3 regions of the Bacillus sp. ISL-77 genome follow, and region 1 is predicted to be linked to each of the others. Evidence: riboswitches for the same ligand, from Rfam matches in the RefSeq annotation. Region 1 holds a riboswitch; each other region holds the start of a gene.
The links. Region 1 has a riboswitch for glycine ahead of gcvT (glycine cleavage system aminomethyltransferase GcvT). Riboswitches for the same ligand answer to the same signal wherever they lie in the genome.

Region 1 (6,423 bases):
GGTTTTGGTTGATTTCTTTTACAGGCTTAGTTAATTTCACAACGAATTCATTGAAGGAATGGCCATCATAAACAACTTCAAAGCCAGCTTCCTTGAAAGCATTTTTCGCATAATGAGCTTTTTGCAAGTTGGCCGCAGCCATTTCCCTGACACCCTTTTTACCAAGTGCGGTCATCGCTACAGATGCAGCGAGGGCATTTAATGCCTGATTGGAGCAAATATTTGATGTCGCTTTATCACGTCGGATATGCTGTTCACGTGCTTGCAGTGTTAAGACAAAACCACGGCGCCCTTGGTCATCCGTTGTCTGTCCAACAAGACGGCCTGGAACTTTCCGCATTAACTTAGTAGTGACAGCAAAATATCCGCAGTGCGGTCCGCCAAAGGCAGTTGGGATCCCAAACGGCTGCGCATCACCAATAACGATGTCAGCACCAAATTTACCTGGAGGTGTTAATACCCCAAGGGAAAGTGGGTTACTTGAAACAACAAACATGGACTTATTTGCATGAATGATTTCCTCAAGCTCTTTTAACGGCTCGACTCGCCCAAAGAAGTTTGGATATTGGACGATAACGGCTGCAACATCTTCATTAACTAGTCCCTTTAATGCGTCTAGATCTGTTACACCATCTTTGACTGGTACTTCAATCACATTGAGGTACTGACCCTTTGCATAAGTTTTAAGAACATCACGTGATTCTGGATGTACAGCACTGGATACAACTATTGTTTTTCGTTTGGTATGGCCTGCACTAAGCATCGCTGCTTCAGCAAGTGCAGTTCCGCCATCATACATCGATGAGTTGGCAACATCCATTCCAGTTAACTCACAAATCATTGTTTGGAATTCAAAGATAGCTTGAAGTTCACCTTGTGAAATTTCTGGTTGATAAGGTGTATAAGCTGTATAAAATTCTGATCTAGAAATAACATGGTCGACAATTACAGGCATGTAATGGTCATAAACACCTGCACCTATAAAAGATACGTTTCTTTTCAGGTCAGCGTTCCGACTTGCCATCTTAAAAAGCTCTTTCATTAAGGCTGTTTCAGACTTTGCCGCTTTTATATTGTACTCACCCTTAAATCTTACTTTCTCAGGGATATCGCTAAACAGTTCATCAATAGAGGAAACACCAATTGCCTCAAGCATAGTCTTCTTATCTTGTTCAGTCATAGGTAAATAGCGATGTTTCATAAACCTAACTCCCTTCTGTTATTTCTTTTCTTTTTTATAAAAAGGTGTTGGAACTACAGTAGCTTTTAAACGTTTGCCGCGAATTTCAACTTCAACTTCGGATTCAAGACCCGCAAATTCTGCATTGATTAGGGCAAGACCAATATTCCTCTTTAACGTGGGTGATTGCGTTCCAGTTGTAACCTCACCAATTAACTGATCATCTTTATAAACAGGGTAGCCATGACGTGGAATCCCACGATCAATCATTTCGATTCCAACCAATTTTCTTGTTAAACCCTTTTCTTTTTGTTGGATTAACGCTTGTTTCCCGATAAAGTCATCTTCTTTGTTTAATTTCACAGCGAAGCCAATTCCAGCTTCAAGTGGTGAAATTTCTGGAGATAGTTCTTGACCATAAAGCGCTAAAACTGCTTCAAAGCGAAGTGTGTCGCGTGACCCTAATCCACATGGGATTACTCCATCTTCTTTACCTGCAGTTAAAATTTCTCTCCAAAGGTCCACAACATCTTCTGCATCGCAATACACTTCAAAGCCATCTTCACCAGTATAACCAGTTCTTGATACCAGTGCCTTTTTCCCATTTAGGATTACATCTTGTTGGAATTTGAAAAAGCCAATTTGGCTTAAATCATTATCTCCCGCAAGCTTTTGCAATACTTTTTCCGCAAGTGGTCCCTGGATAGCCAGCTGTGCTGTTTTTTCCGATAAGTTTTCTAAAGAGACATCACCAGTTAAATGGTCTTCAAGCCATTTGTAATCTTTTTCAATATTTGATGCGTTTACTACTAAAAGGTAATGATTGTCTTCAATTTTATATACAAGCAGGTCATCAACTGTACCGCCATTTTCATAACACATGGCGGTGTACTGGGCACCTCCATTTTTTACTTTTGAAATGTCATTAGTCAGCATTTTTTGTAAAAATGCTAAGCTATTAGTGCCTTTTACTTCTACTTCACCCATATGGGAAACATCAAATAATCCTGCACAAGAGCGAACAGCTTCATGCTCTTCTTTAATGCTAGAGAATTGGACCGGCAGTGCCCAACCACCAAAATCAATAGTTTTTCCACCCCATTCTTTATACACATCAAAAAGTGGAGTTCGTTTTAAATCAGACATTCTTAATCCCCCTTCAATCTTTGGCACAAATTATTCCTTGGAAAATTTAAAAAAGGACAGAAACCTCCTATGAAACGTAAGAAGGTCTCTGTCCTTGCACCTGAAAGTTTACCTAGAAAGGCTTTCCCCTTTGGTGGCTGCTTAAAGCTAGCAGCGCTCTCCAGAGCTGCGTCCTACAAGAGTTCTTTTGCCTGAGAGATTCACATTTCTGCTTGCTCCTTCGGCGCTACATAAGTAGTCTCTCCCCTTATAATCATTCGCATTATAATATTATCCAAATTGGTCATACTAATTATACTTATAAAATAAATTACTTTATTAAAATATTTAAAACATTCAAAGCTATTATCATCCTAACATTAAAATAATACATTGAGCAATAACTTTATTAGAAAAGAATAAAGCTGGAAATTGAACAAAAAGGAGCTGGAACCATGTCGATCGAAATTGAATTTGATTCCTCCTGGAAGGATGATTTTTTACATAGAATTGAAAACGATGGTCCATGGGGGAATTGGGAACTTTTTAAACTAGCAATTGGAGTTGAAAAACATCTCGTCATTCCAGATTTCAAGGGTTTATTGGCACCAAGCCATTTACCCAATCTAACCCCACTTCCTCACCAGCTTGAAACAGCAAAACAAGTAATTGAAAACATGAATGGGAAAGCCATCCTTGCCGATGAAGTAGGACTCGGAAAAACGATTGAGGCCGGGCTTATTCTAAAAGAATATATGATTCGCGGATTGGTGAAAAAGGTATTAATTCTTGTCCCTGCATCGTTAGTTACTCAATGGTCGATGGAGTTGAATAGCAAATTTTTCATTCCAGCCATTTCACAAAGAAAAAGTTATGTATGGGAACAATGTGATGTCGTCGTGTCGTCGATTGATACGGCCAAACGGAATCCACACCGAGACATCATTTTCAAGCAGGACTATGACCTAATTATCATTGATGAAGCCCATAAACTTAAAAATAACAAAACAAAAAACTACGAATTTGTCCAAAATCTGAAAAAGAAATTTTGTTTACTATTGACGGCAACACCCATTCAGAACCGTATCGAGGAAATTTTTAATCTGGTTTCATTATTAAAACCAGGACATTTAGGCAGCGAAACGACATTCTTTGAAAAATACAAACGAGATGCACGTTCATTAAATGATGATGAGCATTTAAAAGAATTAGTAAACAAGGTTATGATTCGGAACCGGCGGGCAGATACAGGCATTGAGTGGACGAAAAGGCATGTGGAAACCATTCCGATTGAATGCACTCAAGAGGAGAAAGATCTTTATGAGTCAATTACTGAATTAAAAAATGAGGGGAATTGGGCACAGGCAAGTTCATTCTCCGTAATGACATTACAGCGTGAGGCATGCAGCAGTAGAGAAGCAGTTTTTTATACATTAAAAAACATGCTGCAAAAAAAGGAAAATCCAACCCCAGCTTTCGAAGAACAAATTCAGTATTTAATAACAAAAGTCGAAGCTGTCCAGAAGAATTCAAAAGCGGAAAAAGCATTAGAATTAATTCAAAAAGTAAATGATAAAGTGATTATTTTTACAGAATACCGTGCAACACAAATGTACCTCCAATGGTATTTAAAACAGCATGGAATTTCATCTGTCCCTTTTCGGGGCGGCTTTAAGCGTGGAAAAAAGGACTGGATGAGAGAATTATTCCAAAAGCACGCTCAAGTCCTTATTGCAACTGAAGCAGGCGGTGAAGGTATTAACCTTCAATTTTGTAATCATATAATTAACTTTGATTTGCCATGGAATCCAATGAGGCTCGAACAACGAATTGGTCGTATCCATCGTCTGGGCCAGGAAAAGGATGTCATGATTTATAATTTTGCGATAAAAAATACTGTCGAAGAACATATTTTGAAGCTTCTTTATGAGAAAATACATTTATTTGAAAAAGTAATTGGTGAACTTGACGATATATTAACAAAGTTGGAATTTGGCAATATAGAAGACCATTTAATCGATATTTTTGGACAATCCTCATCCGAAGGCGAAATGCGAATTAAAATGGAAAATTTATCATCAATGATTGAATTTGCTCAGGACATGAAGAAGGGAGATTCACATGCAGCAGCAGGAAATTCATAACTTTTTATTGAACTATTTTCAGGCTAATGACTGTGCAATTGTGGCGAATAGCCCAGGCTATTTGACTGTTCAATTAACAGTTGAACTTGATAAGGAATTAATGAATCGGCCTTTTTACTGGCACTATTTAGAAAAAACGGGCGGAATTCCAAACCCGATGAAGTTAACATTTATTACGAACCAAGATGCCGCTCCTGAAAATATAAAGGGGGAAATCATTCATTTTGGTTCACCTCGGCTTCATCAAATTTTTACTTCGGCGAAAAATTTAGCCAGCTATATCCGACTTTATGAAAATCATCGGAATCAAAACAAGCAAACTCCTTTACTACCATGGCTTTGTATGAATGTTAAGATCTCCTATCAATGTGACCGTAAGCGGGATATTTTCAAATCAATCGGCTTACAACTCATTAACGGAAAAATGGTTGAAGATTTCCATGACAGACTGCTTGAAATACCGTTAACACCAAAAATACCTGATTACTCCTTTACTTTGTCACCTTTAGTGAAACCTCAAAGCGGGATGATGAGAGTTGAAACCTATCTTACATCCATAATTGAGAAGGATGACCACTCTTGGGCAATAGATGCTCGAGAACGTTGGGATAAAGATTTACGCCTCTTGAATCATTTTTACGAAGATGTTGAAGATGAAAATGAAAACTTTGAAACCGAAAAAATGGCTCTACAGGAACAGTACGAACCAAAAATCTCCATATCCTTCATCAATGGCGGCCTCTTTTATCTAACTGAAAAAGCAATATAAGGGACAGGGTGTCAGGCACCATGTGAAATTTTCACATGGTGCCTGACACCCTTAAAAATATTTTTGAAAATAAAGAAGGATAAGGAGGAACCTTGTCGAATATTATCCAAAGAAAAATGAAAAGGCGGTGGTACTTATTGTTAGCGAGATAGAAATTTTAGCAAATCGAATCATTACAGATGCTGCACGAAACCAGGCAACAGATATTCACATTATCCCAAGGAAGAGGGACACACTCGTCCAAATCCGACTAACCAACAAGTTAATTCCTCGATTATCCCTTCCAAAAGACGAATGCGACAGATTAATCTCACATTTTAAATTCACAGCCAATATGGATATCGGAGAAAGAAGACGACCACAAAGTGGATCCATTTTTTGTGAAGTTGACGGAAATTTAATGGGGCTCAGGCTTTCCACACTCCCTTCTAATAACAGAGAGAGCCTTGTCATCCGGCTATTACCACAGCAAGAACAAATTCCTTTTCACCAACTTTCACTCTTCCCAGCAATGACCCGAAAACTACTTGCCCTTCTCAAACACGCTCATGGATTAATAATTTTTACCGGGCCGACGGGCAGCGGAAAAACGACTACTCTCTATTCCCTTTTAAATGAAACCGCCCACTTATTTCATCGTAATGTCATTACACTCGAAGATCCCATTGAAAAAAACTATGACTCAGTCCTGCAGATCCAAGTCAATGAAAAAGCAGGCGTCACCTATGCAGCCGGATTAAAGGCAATTCTTCGACATGATCCTGACATTATCATGGTCGGTGAAATTAGAGATGCTGAGACGGCAAAGATTGCGGTAAGGGCTGCATTAACAGGCCATCTAGTGCTTTCCACGATGCATACCCGTGATGCGAAGGGAGCGGTTTATCGCCTGCGTGAGTTTGGAGTGAATTGGTTAGAGGTCGAGCAGACACTTATTGCCATAACTGCCCAAAGGTTGGTTGAACTTACCTGCCCTTTTTGCGAAGGAGAATGTTCACCTATTTGTTATTCCTATGGCAGATGGAAACGCGCCAGTGTATTTGAACTTTTATCCGGACGAAATTTACACGCAGTAATGAAAGCTGCTCAAGGAGAAAAAATAGAAATTCGTTACCGAATGATAAAAGATGTAATTAATAAGGGCATTGCCCTTGGATATATTCAAGAATCTGAATATGAACGATTGGTATATGACGATGAAACGG
Region 2 (6,423 bases), on a different contig from region 1:
TGACTTTGTTAGAGACTATTTAGGTAATATGGCAGCATTTATTACTGGCTGGACCTACTGGTTTTGCTGGATTTCAATCGCTATGGCCGATTTAACAGCAGTTGGTCTCTATACTCAGTTTTGGTTTCCAAATGTACCACAATGGATGCCAGGATTAATTGCACTAGTCGTTTTGCTAATCATGAACCTTGCAACCGTAAAGCTTTTTGGCGAAATGGAATTCTGGTTCGCATTAATTAAAGTTATTGCGATTCTTGCATTAATTGTTATCGGGATTTTCATGATTATTAAAGGCTTTTCCACAAATTCAGGCGCATCCAGTTTCACGAATCTATGGAGTCACGGCGGCATGTTCCCAAATGGCATAAATGGCTTTATTCTCTCATTCCAGATGGTGGTGTTTGCGTTTGTTGGCATTGAACTTGTAGGACTTACTGCTGGTGAAACAGAAGACCCGGAAAAAGTTATCCCAAAAGCAATCAATAATATTCCTATTCGGGTATTAATTTTCTACATTGGCGCCCTTATTGTCATTATGAGTATTTATCCGTGGAACGCCATCAATCCAGCGAAAAGCCCATTCGTTCAAGTATTCGTGGCGGTTGGTATCGCTGCAGCTGCTGGTATCGTCAATTTTGTCGTTCTAACATCTGCAGCATCGGCATGTAACAGCGCCATTTTCAGTACAAGCCGGATGGTATACTCACTTGCCAGAGATAAAAATGCACCTGTACCATTTGCAAAACTTACTTCTCGTCAGGTACCTTCCAATGCATTGTTCTTTTCCACTGTTGTTATTTTAATTGCCATTGTGTTGAACTATGTAATGCCAGAAGGAGTATTTACGCTGATTACAAGTATTTCTACAGTATGTTTCATCTTTATTTGGGGTATTACTGTCGTCAGTCATTTGAAATACCGCAAAACCAGACCAGATCTAGCGAAAGTGAACAAATTTAAATTGCCGCTTTATCCATTTTCCAATTACTTAATCCTTGCCTTCCTAGCGTTCGTGCTTGTCGTACTTGCACTTGCGGAAGACACTCGTGTTGCCTTATTCGTAACACCTGTCTGGTTTATCATGCTGATTGCGATTTATAAGATGTTGATAAAGAAGGCGGATTATGCGGATCGGGAGAATTATGCGGATCAGGAGAATCAACAAAAAGTAGCAGAAAATTAAGTGGCAACCCAAAAAAATAACTTTTATTAATAAATAATGTTTCCGCTTTCAAAAAAGCTTGACTTAGATTGCATTTACTATTATTCTGAAAATAATAAAAATAAATAAGCGGAAGATGGTTGTGGGAGAGTGCAAGTTTACACGCCACCGAAGGAGCAAGTTCCAAAAAGACCCTTGGAACAAATCTCTCAGGTAGATGGAACCACAATTGGACGCAACTCTGGAGAGCGCAGATAAAGTATTTGCCACCAAAGGGGAAGGTTCTTAATCGAACTTAAACTCTCAGGTAAAAGGACAGAGAAGGGTAGAAGTAAGCCATGTGCTACCCTTTTCTGTCCTTTTTTGCGTGCAAAAAAGTATGTTTCGCTTCAGATTTTATCTTGAGAATGAACAGATAAAATCCGAGGTTAAACACAGATAGAGGTAGCTAAAACAACGAATCAAGGGGGAAACGGGATGAGTTTACAACAAAATGATTCAACTATTTTTGAAGCAATTCGGAAAGAGCAGCATCGTCAGCATCAAACATTGGAGTTGATCGCATCTGAAAACTTCGTAAGCCAAGATGTTTTAGAAGCAATGGGAAGTGTGATGACGAATAAATATGCAGAAGGCTATCCAGGGAAGCGTTACTATGGCGGATGTGAATTTGTCGATGTGGCAGAACAAATAGCGATTGACCGCCTAACTCAGCTGTTTGGTGCTAAATATGCCAATGTTCAGCCTCACTCAGGTGCACAAGCAAATTTTGCTGTATTTTTCGCTCTGCTTCAACCTGGTGATAAAGTGATGGGGATGAACCTCTCACATGGCGGACACTTAACGCACGGAAGTCCTGTTAGTGTTTCAGGAAAATGGTTTGAGGTAGTCTCCTATGGTGTGAGAGAAGATACTCAATTGATTGATTATGATGAACTGGAAGCGATCGCGAATAAAGAAAAACCGAAATTGATCATTGCAGGTACAAGTGCTTACACTAGAACGATTGATTTTGCACGGTTTAGACAAATTGCTGATCAAGTTGGCGCAAAATTCATGGTAGATATGGCGCATATTGCGGGACTTGTTGCAGCTGGTCTTCATCCATCGCCGGTTCCATACGCAGATGTTGTAACGAGCACTACGCATAAGACGCTCCGAGGACCGCGCGGCGGCATTATTTTAACAAATGATGAAGAGATGATAAAAGCCATTAATAAATCGGTGTTCCCAGGGATTCAAGGCGGCCCGTTAATGCATATTATTGCAGCTAAGGCGGTTGCATTCAATGAAGCATTGCAGCCAAGCTTTAAGGAATATGCGAAACAAATCATTCTAAATGCCGACACACTAGGCAAAACATTAAAAAATGAAGGTGCAGCCCTTGTTTCTGGTGGAACGGATAATCATATCGTCCTTTTAGATTTACGTCCGTGGAATTTAACTGGAAAAGAAGCAGAAAAATTATTAGAAGAAGCGGGCATTACTGTAAATAAAAATACGATTCCATTTGATCCAGAAAAGCCGTTTGTTACGAGCGGTATTCGCATGGGAACAGCGGCTTTAACGACACGAGGTATGAAACAGGATGATATGGTGAAAGTCGGGAAAGTTATCGCAGCTGTTTTGAAGAGCAAAGGGGACAAAGTCGTACTTGAGAAAGCAAAAGAAACAACCAAAGCAATTTGTGGCGTCTATCCGTTATTTCAACAGGCAATCACAGTATAAGAAAGGGGTATGAGGATGGAATTTCAGAGTTGTTTTGACATTATTGGCCCGATTATGGTGGGACCGTCGAGTTCTCATACAGCAGGTGTCGTATCTATCGGGAAATTTATTTATGAACTGTTAGGAGATTGTCCACAAGAGGTCAATATTGTATTTTATGATTCCTTTGCTGAAACTTATCAAGGACATGGAACAGATAAAGCACTTCTTGGCGGATTGCTTGGGATGGATACCGATGATACACGCATTAAACATTCATTGGAGTGGGCAAAAGAGGTTGGCATGCAGTACAATTTCGAATTTGAAGATATCTGTGACTACTATGACCACCCAAATACAACAATCGTGACAGTGAAATACGAAGATCGTGTTGTAAAGGTTGGCGGTGCATCACTTGGTGGAGGCTTATCAAAAATCTTTATGATTAACGAGAAGATGGTAGATATTCGTTTAAGTGCAGGCGATGACTTTACAGTCCTTGCTAGTTCTTATCAACCAAGAGGGAAAGTACTTATGGAGGCAATTTAATGAAGATACAGTCCATGAAAGAGCTGATTGAAGCTTGTGAAAGAGAACAAAAAACCATTGGTGAAATCATGTTGATGATGGAAACAGAAAAATCAGGAAGAGACCAAGAAACCATTATTAGCATGATGGAAGAGCGATTGATCAAAATGAAAGAAGCCGTTGATAGCGGTATAAAAGATGCCTCAACCGCACCGAGTGGAATTTCTGGCGGGGATGCCGTGAAAATGTATGATTACGTACATCAAGGTAAATCTCTGTCAGGTAGTTATGTAAGCAATGCAATGAGCTTTTCATTGGCAACTTCTGAAAGCAATGCACGGATGGGGGTTATTGTAGCCACGCCAACTGCTGGGGCAGCCGGTATTTTGCCTGGTGTATTGTTTTCGCTTCATAAAAATGATGGCACACCCTATAAAGATTTAGTCATGGGGTTGTTCACAGCAAGTATGCTCGGGTTTGTCATTGCAAATCGTTCATTCATTTCGGGGGCGGCTGGAGGCTGCCAAGCAGAGGTAGGATCCGCAACAGCCATGGCCGCAGGAACAATCGTTGAGTTAAAAGGGGGCACGCCACAGCAAGCAGTGAATGCGACGGCCATTGCCATGAAGTCACTCTTGGGTTTAGTTTGTGATCCAGTAGCAGGTCTTGTTGAAGTGCCTTGCATAAAGCGAAATGTGATTGGAACCTCCATCGCATTTTCAGCGGCTGATATGTCTCTTGCTGGGATTGAAAGTCGCATTCCGTGTGATGAAGTAATTGAAGCGATGTATAGGGTTGGAAAAGATATGCCTCGGACACTTCGGGAAACAGCGCTTGGAGGTCTAGCAACGACAGAAACAGGTAAACAGGTGAAGGAACGACTATTTTGTAGGAAATCATAAGTAGGGGGTCTATCAATGGGGACAGAAATAGCATTAAAGCAAACACCACTTTTTGAAATTTATGGAAAATCAGGTGCGAAGGTCATTGATTTTGGAGGCTGGGCATTGCCAGTACAATTTTCCAGCATTTTAGATGAGCATGAGGTGGTTCGAACAAAAGCAGGTCTTTTTGATGTCTCACATATGGGTGAAGTGCTTGTTGAAGGCAAAGATGCAGAGAGTTACATTAACTACCTTGTCACTAACGATGTAACAAAGCTTAGTATCGATCAAGCACAGTACACAGCAATGTGCTATCCAGACGGCGGAACAGTCGATGATTTATTAGTGTACAAATTAGCGGATGAAAAATATTTACTCGTCATTAATGCCGGAAATATTGAGAAAGATTATGAATGGATGAAGCAGCATGTAAAAGGAGATGTGACGCTCCAAAATATTTCGAATGACATTGCACAGCTTGCCATCCAAGGTCCAAAGGCTGAAGGTATTTTACAAAAGTTAACGGAAGCAAATCTATCAGAAATTGGCCCATTTAAATTTGCTCAACATGTCAACCTGGACGGGATTACAGATGTGCTCGTATCTCGTACAGGTTATACAGGAGAAGATGGTTTTGAGCTTTATTTAGATGCTGCACAAGTCGAAGCACTTTGGGTAAAGCTTTTAGAAGTAGGAAGTGATGATGGCTTAAAACCATGTGGCCTCGGTGCACGTGACACGCTTCGTTTAGAAGCACGTCTTGCACTCTATGGTCAAGAGCTATTAAGTGATATTAGTCCCCTTGAAGCTGGAATCGGCTTTGCCGTAAAAACGAAAAAAGAAAGTGATTTTATCGGTAAATCCGCACTTTCAGCACAAAAAGAAGCCGGATTAAAACGAAAATTAGTAGGAATTGAGGTAACAGGCCGGGGGATTCCACGCCACGGTTATCAAGTAGTTTCAGAAGGTGGAGAGGCAATTGGTGTTGTTACATCAGGAACCCAATCACCATCTTTAAAGAAAAGCATAGGCCTTGCACTAATATCCGCAGAACATGCAGAAGTGGGAACACCATTAAAAGTGGTCATCCGTAATAAGCAGATTGAGGCGGTTGTTGTTAAAACACCGTTCTATAAAAAGGGTTAATAGAGTGATAGAGTTCTCTGGCTAACTTGCATAAAGATGATAGGCAGGCCGACTGTTACGTAAACTTACATGAAATCAAGACCTGAATGATCAAACTTGAATTTACAATCGGAAGGAAGAGAAACAATGACTAAAGCGACAGCAACTTTACTATATAGCAAAGAACATGAGTGGGTATTACAATTAGACGGAAATCGAGTACGTATTGGAATCTCTGATTTTGCACAAAAGCAATTAGGAGATATTGTCTTTGTTGAAACCTTAGAAGTGGATGATGAAGTTACAGCGAATGAATCAATGGGGACCATCGAATCAGTAAAAGCAGTTTCTGACCTATACTCTCCTGTATCAGGTACGGTTGTTACTGTAAACGAAGAGTTAGGAGATGCACCTGAGACGATTAATGAACATCCATTTGAAGCAGGTTGGTTAGTAGAAGTGGAAATGTCCAATCCTGAAGAATTGGAATCACTTTTAAATGAAGATGCGTACCAAGCATTTATTAATGAAGGAGAGGAATAAAATGACTTCCACTTATCGATACCTCCCTGATACGAAACAAGATCAAGAGGAAATGCTCGCTTTTTTAAATATTTCTTCGATAGATGAGTTATTTGAAGATATTCCAGCTGAAATTCAATTAAATGGTGAGCTACCTATTCCAGAGGCTGTGCCTGAGCCGCTTCTTTTGAAAAAAATGAATCAACTTGCTTCCAAAAATAAAAATGCTAATCATTACCCAACCTTTCTTGGTGCAGGAACCTATGATCACTATATTCCAAGTGTGGTCAATCATATGATTTCACGGTCCGAATTTTACACAGCCTATACACCATACCAACCGGAAATCAGCCAAGGTGAATTACAGGCGATTTTTGAATTCCAAACCATGGTTTGTGAACTGACAGGAATGGATGTGGCCAATTCTTCGATGTACGATGGCTTTACATCTCTTGCGGAAGCTGCATCACTTGCTGTTGCATCAACACGGCGTTC
Region 3 (6,423 bases), on a different contig from region 1:
GCCAATTAACCAATATGTAATCATCATTGTTACTTATGGGGTTTTGTAAGGGAAACTTCTTTTTCGTCATTAATCAACTATCTTAGCTTTTTAAAATATATTACTCGTGAGGTGGAAAAAATTGAAGGCGGATGCTGTTTTTGAAGGTGGTGGGGCTAGGGGAATTGCTTTTATTGGAGCGATTCAAGCAATGGAAGAGGAAAAAGTAGAATGGCAAAGATTAGCTGGAACATCAGCAGGAGCTGTAATCGCTGCTCTTTTGGCAAGCGGCTACAAAAGCTATGAAATTAGAGATCATTTGAGCAAACTAGATTTTTCAAAGCTACGAGGTAGAACGTACTTGAATCGAATTCCGATTTTTGGTACCTTATTAGAACTAATGATTCATCTTGGAATTTATAAAAACGATTACTTGGAAATCTGGATGGATTCACTTCTTATAGAAAAAGGAATTAAGACATTTGCGGATCTACCAGAGGAAAAATTGAGGATAATCGCTTCTGATGTTACGAATGGCCAAATGCTTGTTTTGCCAGATGATTTGGATCGGTATGGGATGACTCCTGCTGATTTTAAGGTTTCAACCGCAGTTATGATGAGTGCCTCTCTCCCATTTTTCTTCCGTCCGGTTATTTGGAAATCAAAAGACCGTAAAAAGTCCTACATTTTAGATGGTGGTTTACTAAGTAACTTTCCAATATGGATATTTGATACGGAAAACCCTCGGTTTCCAACGTTCGGCTTCCGTTTTGTGAAAGATAAAGTTAACATAGATCCAGTAATACCAACGCCCATCCACCTTTTTAAAAATATATTTAATACGATGATTCAAGCCCATGATCTACGACATTTGAACAAAGAGACGATTGAACGTACCATTCAAATTCCAACTGGTGACATCAACGCTACTGATTTTGAATTGGATACGGATGAAATCGATTTTCTCTATATGTCAGGCTATTCTTCTACAAAAGAATTTTTATCGAAGTGGGATTTTGAACAATATAAGGTTAAAAGAATGCAAAGATTAAAGAATAAGTAGCTGAAAAGGCCATTTCTCGAACTTTATTTAGAAAATAGATTAAAAGTGAATGTAATCAGGTGCACAATAGCAAGAGCACCTAATAGATTCGTACCGATATAGAGTAGAACGTCCATTAGTTTCCTCCTCAATTTTTTACACTTCAATACTTAAGTCATTATAAACAAGGTATATTGAAAAAGTTGTCGATATTCCTCATTTTAAATGAACTGTTAACTTCTTTTAATAAAAGAAAAAAATTTTCATTGTTTGACTTATGTTTGTAAAAAAAGCCATGCTATTCTAAGCACGGCTTTTCTCATTTCCACCATTTCCACCATTTCCTTTGCTCGGCGACTGCGATTTGCTTTCTGGTTTCTTCCTCAATCATTTTACTTCGTTCCTTCTCCATTTGCTCCATACGTTCTACATACTTCAAAATTAGATTAATCTTCTCTTCTTGCCTAGCTTCCCGTACTGCCTTCTCCTTCAAATGTTTGATTAAATCTAAGTTTACTTGATCCAAATGTTCTATACGATCCAATAGCTCTTTAGTGTTAGTATTTTGCTCAATATCCCCCTCATTAGTTGTCTGTAACGGCACCACTTCCGTAAAGGTTACCGTTTTATATTCTACAGAGTTCCATGTCATCACTGCCTCGGCTGAACGTTCCATCGTCATACCCTCTTGCTTACTGAATTCGATTAATTTGCGGAGAGTGATAACATCTTTATCTATATAGGTTCTATGTCCTCTATTATTACGCTGAACTTGATACCCATGTCCTTCTAAGAGAATGGCATACTTCCGTAATGTACTACCATCAATTCCAAGCAATTCCTGTACGTCACTAGGTGAATATATTATCGTCATAACACTACACCTCCAATTTAACACTTCTATAAAACGCTGAGAATTCCTTTTTTTATTAGAATTTTTTCTGAATGAAGTATAGGTAATGCACTATATGGAAGGATACGGCTATAAAAGTAAGGATGTCAGACATCATTCAGTGAGAATGAGAGTCGAAAATTAATTTAAGTCTTTTTGAAGTACAGGAAGCAGCCGATATAGTTGCTTCTGCTTCTCATGAGGAATTAAATATGATCTTTGGTTCGGTCATTAACGAAAACTTAGATGAAGAAATTATCGTAACTGTCTTTGCCACTGGATTCACTGAGCATGTCATTGGTCATAAGAAGCAAATAAGAAGAATAAACATCAAAATAGTGTGGGGATTTCTTACTGGGAGGAATAAACATGAACGATGTCTTTGCGAGAACAGCAAAATTTGAACACCGTTTTTGGCTCCAAATATTAGGTGATCATTCGAGGCTTATTTTCGAAGCTCTTGCACCCGTTCAAAAAGAGGAAATTGAGAAGGCATCATCTTTTATTCGAGTTTTTGACAAACTTCTGGAGCGTGCAAATTCCTCAGATTTAGTGCCATTAACAATTGAAGCTGAAACAGAGGTTATAAGATTACGGGAATTTAAATTGGACTTATTAAGAAAACATCTGATAGGGAAAATAAAAATTCACCTTTCGCCAACCTTTATTAATCATATGGTCAATGAATTAGAGGAATACTTAAGAATTTTAATACACCTAAAAGCAGGGGAAGCTCCTCCTGTTTACCATGAACTACATCATCATCTTTTATGGTTATTAGATGCTGCGGGTCATTCAGAGGCAATTTCCTCTAATTTAGATAGTGTTGAAAAGAAACTCATTGAGAAAAGTAATACATTTAGGAAGAACTTTGAAGATTTTTACCTGAAATCAGTTGAACTAGCAGGATATTTAAGAACTAATTTGACCTCGTTCCCTGCTTTGTTAAAAATGAATTCAGACAGCCAGTTAGAAATAAAATTATTTCAAAATTTTCTACATGAAATAGAAGAACTCAGACTAAGTAAGCAAGCATTAGGAACATTCGCCCCCCTAATGGCGGATCATATGTACCGTGAAGAATGTTATTATCTTATGAAATTAGCAGAATCGGCAAATCTTGACTCACCCAATTGTGATCCTGCTAAACCTCGACTTAAGGAATATTTTAATGAGAAATAAAAGGGAAACACAACCACAACCAATGATCGGTCAAGCATGGACTGGTAGACATGTGATCTTGCTTCACTGTACAAACAATAATCAATTAATAAATCTTTATAAAAGTTTCCATGCTCCGTTTGAGCCTCCACGTCAAAATTGTGCAGAAACTTTGTCGCAATTACTGAGTATCGGATATCGTGTTATGGCGATTACGCCCATATCAGCAAATCATATTCAATATTTTTTGGTACTAGGAGATTAAAGATGCAGAATCCACGAATGCGATAAAAATGAACCCAATCCTTTGCAGTGGGTTCATTTTTTGTTTCTCCATTAATCTAGATTCTCCGAAATTAATTATTGACAAAGTGATTGAATACTACTAAAATTAGAAATTATTTAACAATAATTTAGTTTGTGAGATAAGAAGTAATAATGCATAACTTTTTTTAGCGGGGGATTTTGAACCATTTGTTCTTCTACATAAATTAAATACTAAGCAAGCTATGATTGCTATGGATCAAACTATAGCAGGAGCAGCTTCTGGAGAGACCGCAGGAAATCTGCGGCGCCGAAGGGTTCACAATCTCAGGCAAAAGGACAGAAGAGTACGAGTTTTATTTGTTATTCTGACAAAAGAGTAATGGATATTATTTGTTATTCTTATGACCGAAGAGATTGGAGAAATTCCAATCTCTTTTTTCATGGAGTTTAACCATTTGTTCATATCTTCACAAAGTGAACAAAGGAAATTATTACTAATGAGGGGGCAAATGAAGTGGTACAACAAGAATTAAAACGAGATTTAAAAAATCGGCACGTACAACTGATTGCGATTGGAGGTACGATTGGTACAGGTTTATTCCTAGGTTCAGGAAAAGCCATTCAGTTAGCAGGTCCATCTATCATTATTGCATACTTAATCGTGGGTATCGCATGTTTTTTTGTAATGAGGGCATTAGGAGAGCTTCTTTTATCAAATAAGGGCTATCAATCATTTACGGACTTCGCCGAGGATTATATTGGACCGTGGGCTGGTTATGTAACTGGATGGACGTATTGGTTTTGTTGGATTATGACAGCAATGGCTGATATTATTGCTGTTGGTGTATATGTACAATATTGGTTCGATATCCCACAATGGATGCCTGCTATAGTCTGTTTAATTCTATTATTGGGACTAAATTTATTAACAGTAAAGCTATTTGGAGAATTAGAGTTTTGGTTTGCTTTAATTAAAGTGATCACCATTCTTGCTTTAATCATCATAGGGGTCATTTTGTTAATTATTGGATTTCAAACAGATTCAGGAACGGTTACAGTAAAAAATCTATGGAGCCATGGTGGTCTTTTCCCAAATGGAATATCAGGTTTCTTACTTTCTTTTCAAATGGTTGTATTTGCATTTGTAGGTGTTGAATTAGTAGGTGTATCAGCAGCCGAAACATCCAATCCACAAAAAAATATCCCATCTGCAATAAATAAAATACCTTTAAGAATACTGTTTTTCTATGTGGGAGCCCTTATTATCCTTTTATGCATCAATCCATGGACGCAACTGAATGCAGGAAACAGTCCTTTTGTAAAAACGTTTAGTTTAGTTGGTATTCCGATTGCTGCAGGAATTATTAATTTTGTCGTCTTAACATCAGCTGCGTCTGCCTGTAACAGTGGATTGTTTTCAACGAGCCGCATATTATTTAATTTAAGTAATCATCAACAGGGACCAGCGAATTTTGCTAAATTAAATAAAAATCATGTACCGAGTAACGCATTATTTATATCTGCACTTGTTCTTTCCGTCGGAGCTCTTTTAAGTAAGCTGATTCCAGAACAAGCCTTTGGTATCGTGACAACGATTAGTGCGATTTGTTTTATTTGGGTTTGGAGCATTATCTTAATTTGTCATCTGCGATATAAGAAATCACGCCCCGATTTACATGAAAAGTCGATTTTTAAAGCACCGTTTACACCATTTATTAATTATCTTGTTCTCACGTTATTTGCATTTATTCTCATTATTATGCTATTTGCAGAATCAACTCGTGTCGCTTTATTAATGACACCATTATGGTTCATTCTTTTATTCATAGTGTATTCATTTAAAAGGACAAAGGGAAAAAATATTAGAATATCTGCGTAAAGTAGAATTCTTGCAATATAATAAAAATATTGTCACATGATATGTATCGTGTTACTATTAGATGAAATTAAATTCCTTTAATTTGGTCCAGAGAGGCCAAAAAGGCAAAAGTAAACTTCATTATACTAATTATGTATATGAATGCCCTTTTGTCCTTTGGATGAAAGGGCATTTTATTTTTGCCCATTATCTTTTAATCAAAGTCCTGTGAGGCTTGAAAGGAGAACGACAAAAATGGATTATCGTAAAAAAACAGTAGTTGCATCAGTAGCAGGTTTAACATTAGAGGGCATGGATATCATGTTTATCTCCTTTGCGATGTCGATGATTATTGCAGAGTTTCATATTGACATGGTTGCTGGAGGTCTTATTTCTTCGATTACCAATTTAGGTATGCTCGCTGGAGGAATCATTTTCGGTATCTTAGCAGATAAATTTGGGAGAGTTAAAATATTTACCTATACGATTCTACTATTTGCTATCGGAACGGCGTTAACTGGTTTAGCCGTAAATATTGGACAAGTATACATCTTTAGGTTTATTGCCGGCTTAGGCGCAGGTGGGGAATACGGAATTGGTATGGCGCTTGTGGCTGAAGCATGGCCAAAGAATAAACAAGGACGCGCTTCTTCTTATGTTAGCATCGGTGCACAATACGGTGTGATTCTGGCTGCTCTTCTTAGTGCCATGATCCTGCCTGCTTGGGGATGGAGAGGATTGTTTTTCATCGGATTGGTTCCGGTTATATTCGCCTTTATCGTCCGAAAAAAATTAGACGAATCACCCGTGTGGCTTGCATCACAAAAGAAAAAACAACTTGTGCCAAAGCAAGGGAATTTAAAGCAATTGTTTGCTACTCCAAGAACTTCAGTTACGACGATTGCTTTAGCTATTATGGCAACGGTCCAAATTGCAGGTTATAATGGCTTGATGATTTGGCTGCCATCCATGCTTCAACAATCCCAGGGATTATCAGTTTCAAACTCGGCTCTTTGGACGATTAGTACAGCTGCGGGAATGATTGCAGGTATGTTAACTTTTGGACAGTTTATGGATCGACTTGGAATGAAGCGGTCATTCGGAATCTTCTTATTCGCTTCCGCAATCGCAGTCTTTTTATACTCCTTTGCGTCAGGAAGTGCGGGTCTTTTAATCGGCGGTGCGATTGTAGGATTCTTCTCGAATGGAATGTTTGCTGGTTAC

Region 2: it holds a riboswitch for glycine, as region 1 does, so the genes downstream of both, glyA (serine hydroxymethyltransferase) here and gcvT (glycine cleavage system aminomethyltransferase GcvT) in region 1, are expected to answer to the same signal.
Region 3: it holds a riboswitch for glycine, as region 1 does, so the genes downstream of both, J7E77_RS05385 (amino acid permease) here and gcvT (glycine cleavage system aminomethyltransferase GcvT) in region 1, are expected to answer to the same signal.

Annotation. Positions count from the first base shown of each region.
Region 1 covers NZ_JAGGQY010000017.1:49,885-56,307, forward strand. The annotation lists gene gcvPA (aminomethyl-transferring glycine dehydrogenase subunit GcvPA) at 1-1,201, opposite strand, end outside; gene gcvT (glycine cleavage system aminomethyltransferase GcvT) at 1,220-2,326, opposite strand; glycine riboswitch at 2,413-2,492, opposite strand; glycine riboswitch at 2,496-2,583, opposite strand; gene J7E77_RS06315 (DEAD/DEAH box helicase) at 2,761-4,449, shown strand; gene J7E77_RS06320 (YqhG family protein) at 4,427-5,218, shown strand; gene comGA (competence type IV pilus ATPase ComGA) at 5,346-6,423, shown strand, end outside; gene comGB (competence type IV pilus assembly protein ComGB) at 6,394-6,423, shown strand, end outside.
Region 2 covers NZ_JAGGQY010000020.1:29,323-35,745, forward strand. The annotation lists gene J7E77_RS07950 (amino acid permease) at 1-1,183, shown strand, start outside; glycine riboswitch at 1,296-1,398, shown strand; gene glyA (serine hydroxymethyltransferase) at 1,640-2,890, shown strand; gene J7E77_RS07960 (serine dehydratase beta chain) at 2,906-3,418, shown strand; gene sdaAA (L-serine ammonia-lyase, iron-sulfur-dependent, subunit alpha) at 3,418-4,299, shown strand; gene gcvT (glycine cleavage system aminomethyltransferase GcvT) at 4,315-5,427, shown strand; gene gcvH (glycine cleavage system protein GcvH) at 5,554-5,949, shown strand; gene gcvPA (aminomethyl-transferring glycine dehydrogenase subunit GcvPA) at 5,951-6,423, shown strand, end outside.
Region 3 covers NZ_JAGGQY010000013.1:130,479-136,901, reverse strand. The annotation lists gene J7E77_RS05410 (hypothetical protein) at 1-20, shown strand, start outside; gene J7E77_RS05405 (patatin-like phospholipase family protein) at 122-1,042, shown strand; gene J7E77_RS05400 (MerR family transcriptional regulator) at 1,341-1,895, opposite strand; partial or broken gene J7E77_RS05395 (cell division protein FtsZ) at 2,057-2,203, shown strand; gene J7E77_RS05390 (DUF2935 domain-containing protein) at 2,283-3,095, shown strand; glycine riboswitch at 3,611-3,691, shown strand; gene J7E77_RS05385 (amino acid permease) at 3,856-5,220, shown strand; gene J7E77_RS05380 (MFS transporter) at 5,455-6,423, shown strand, end outside.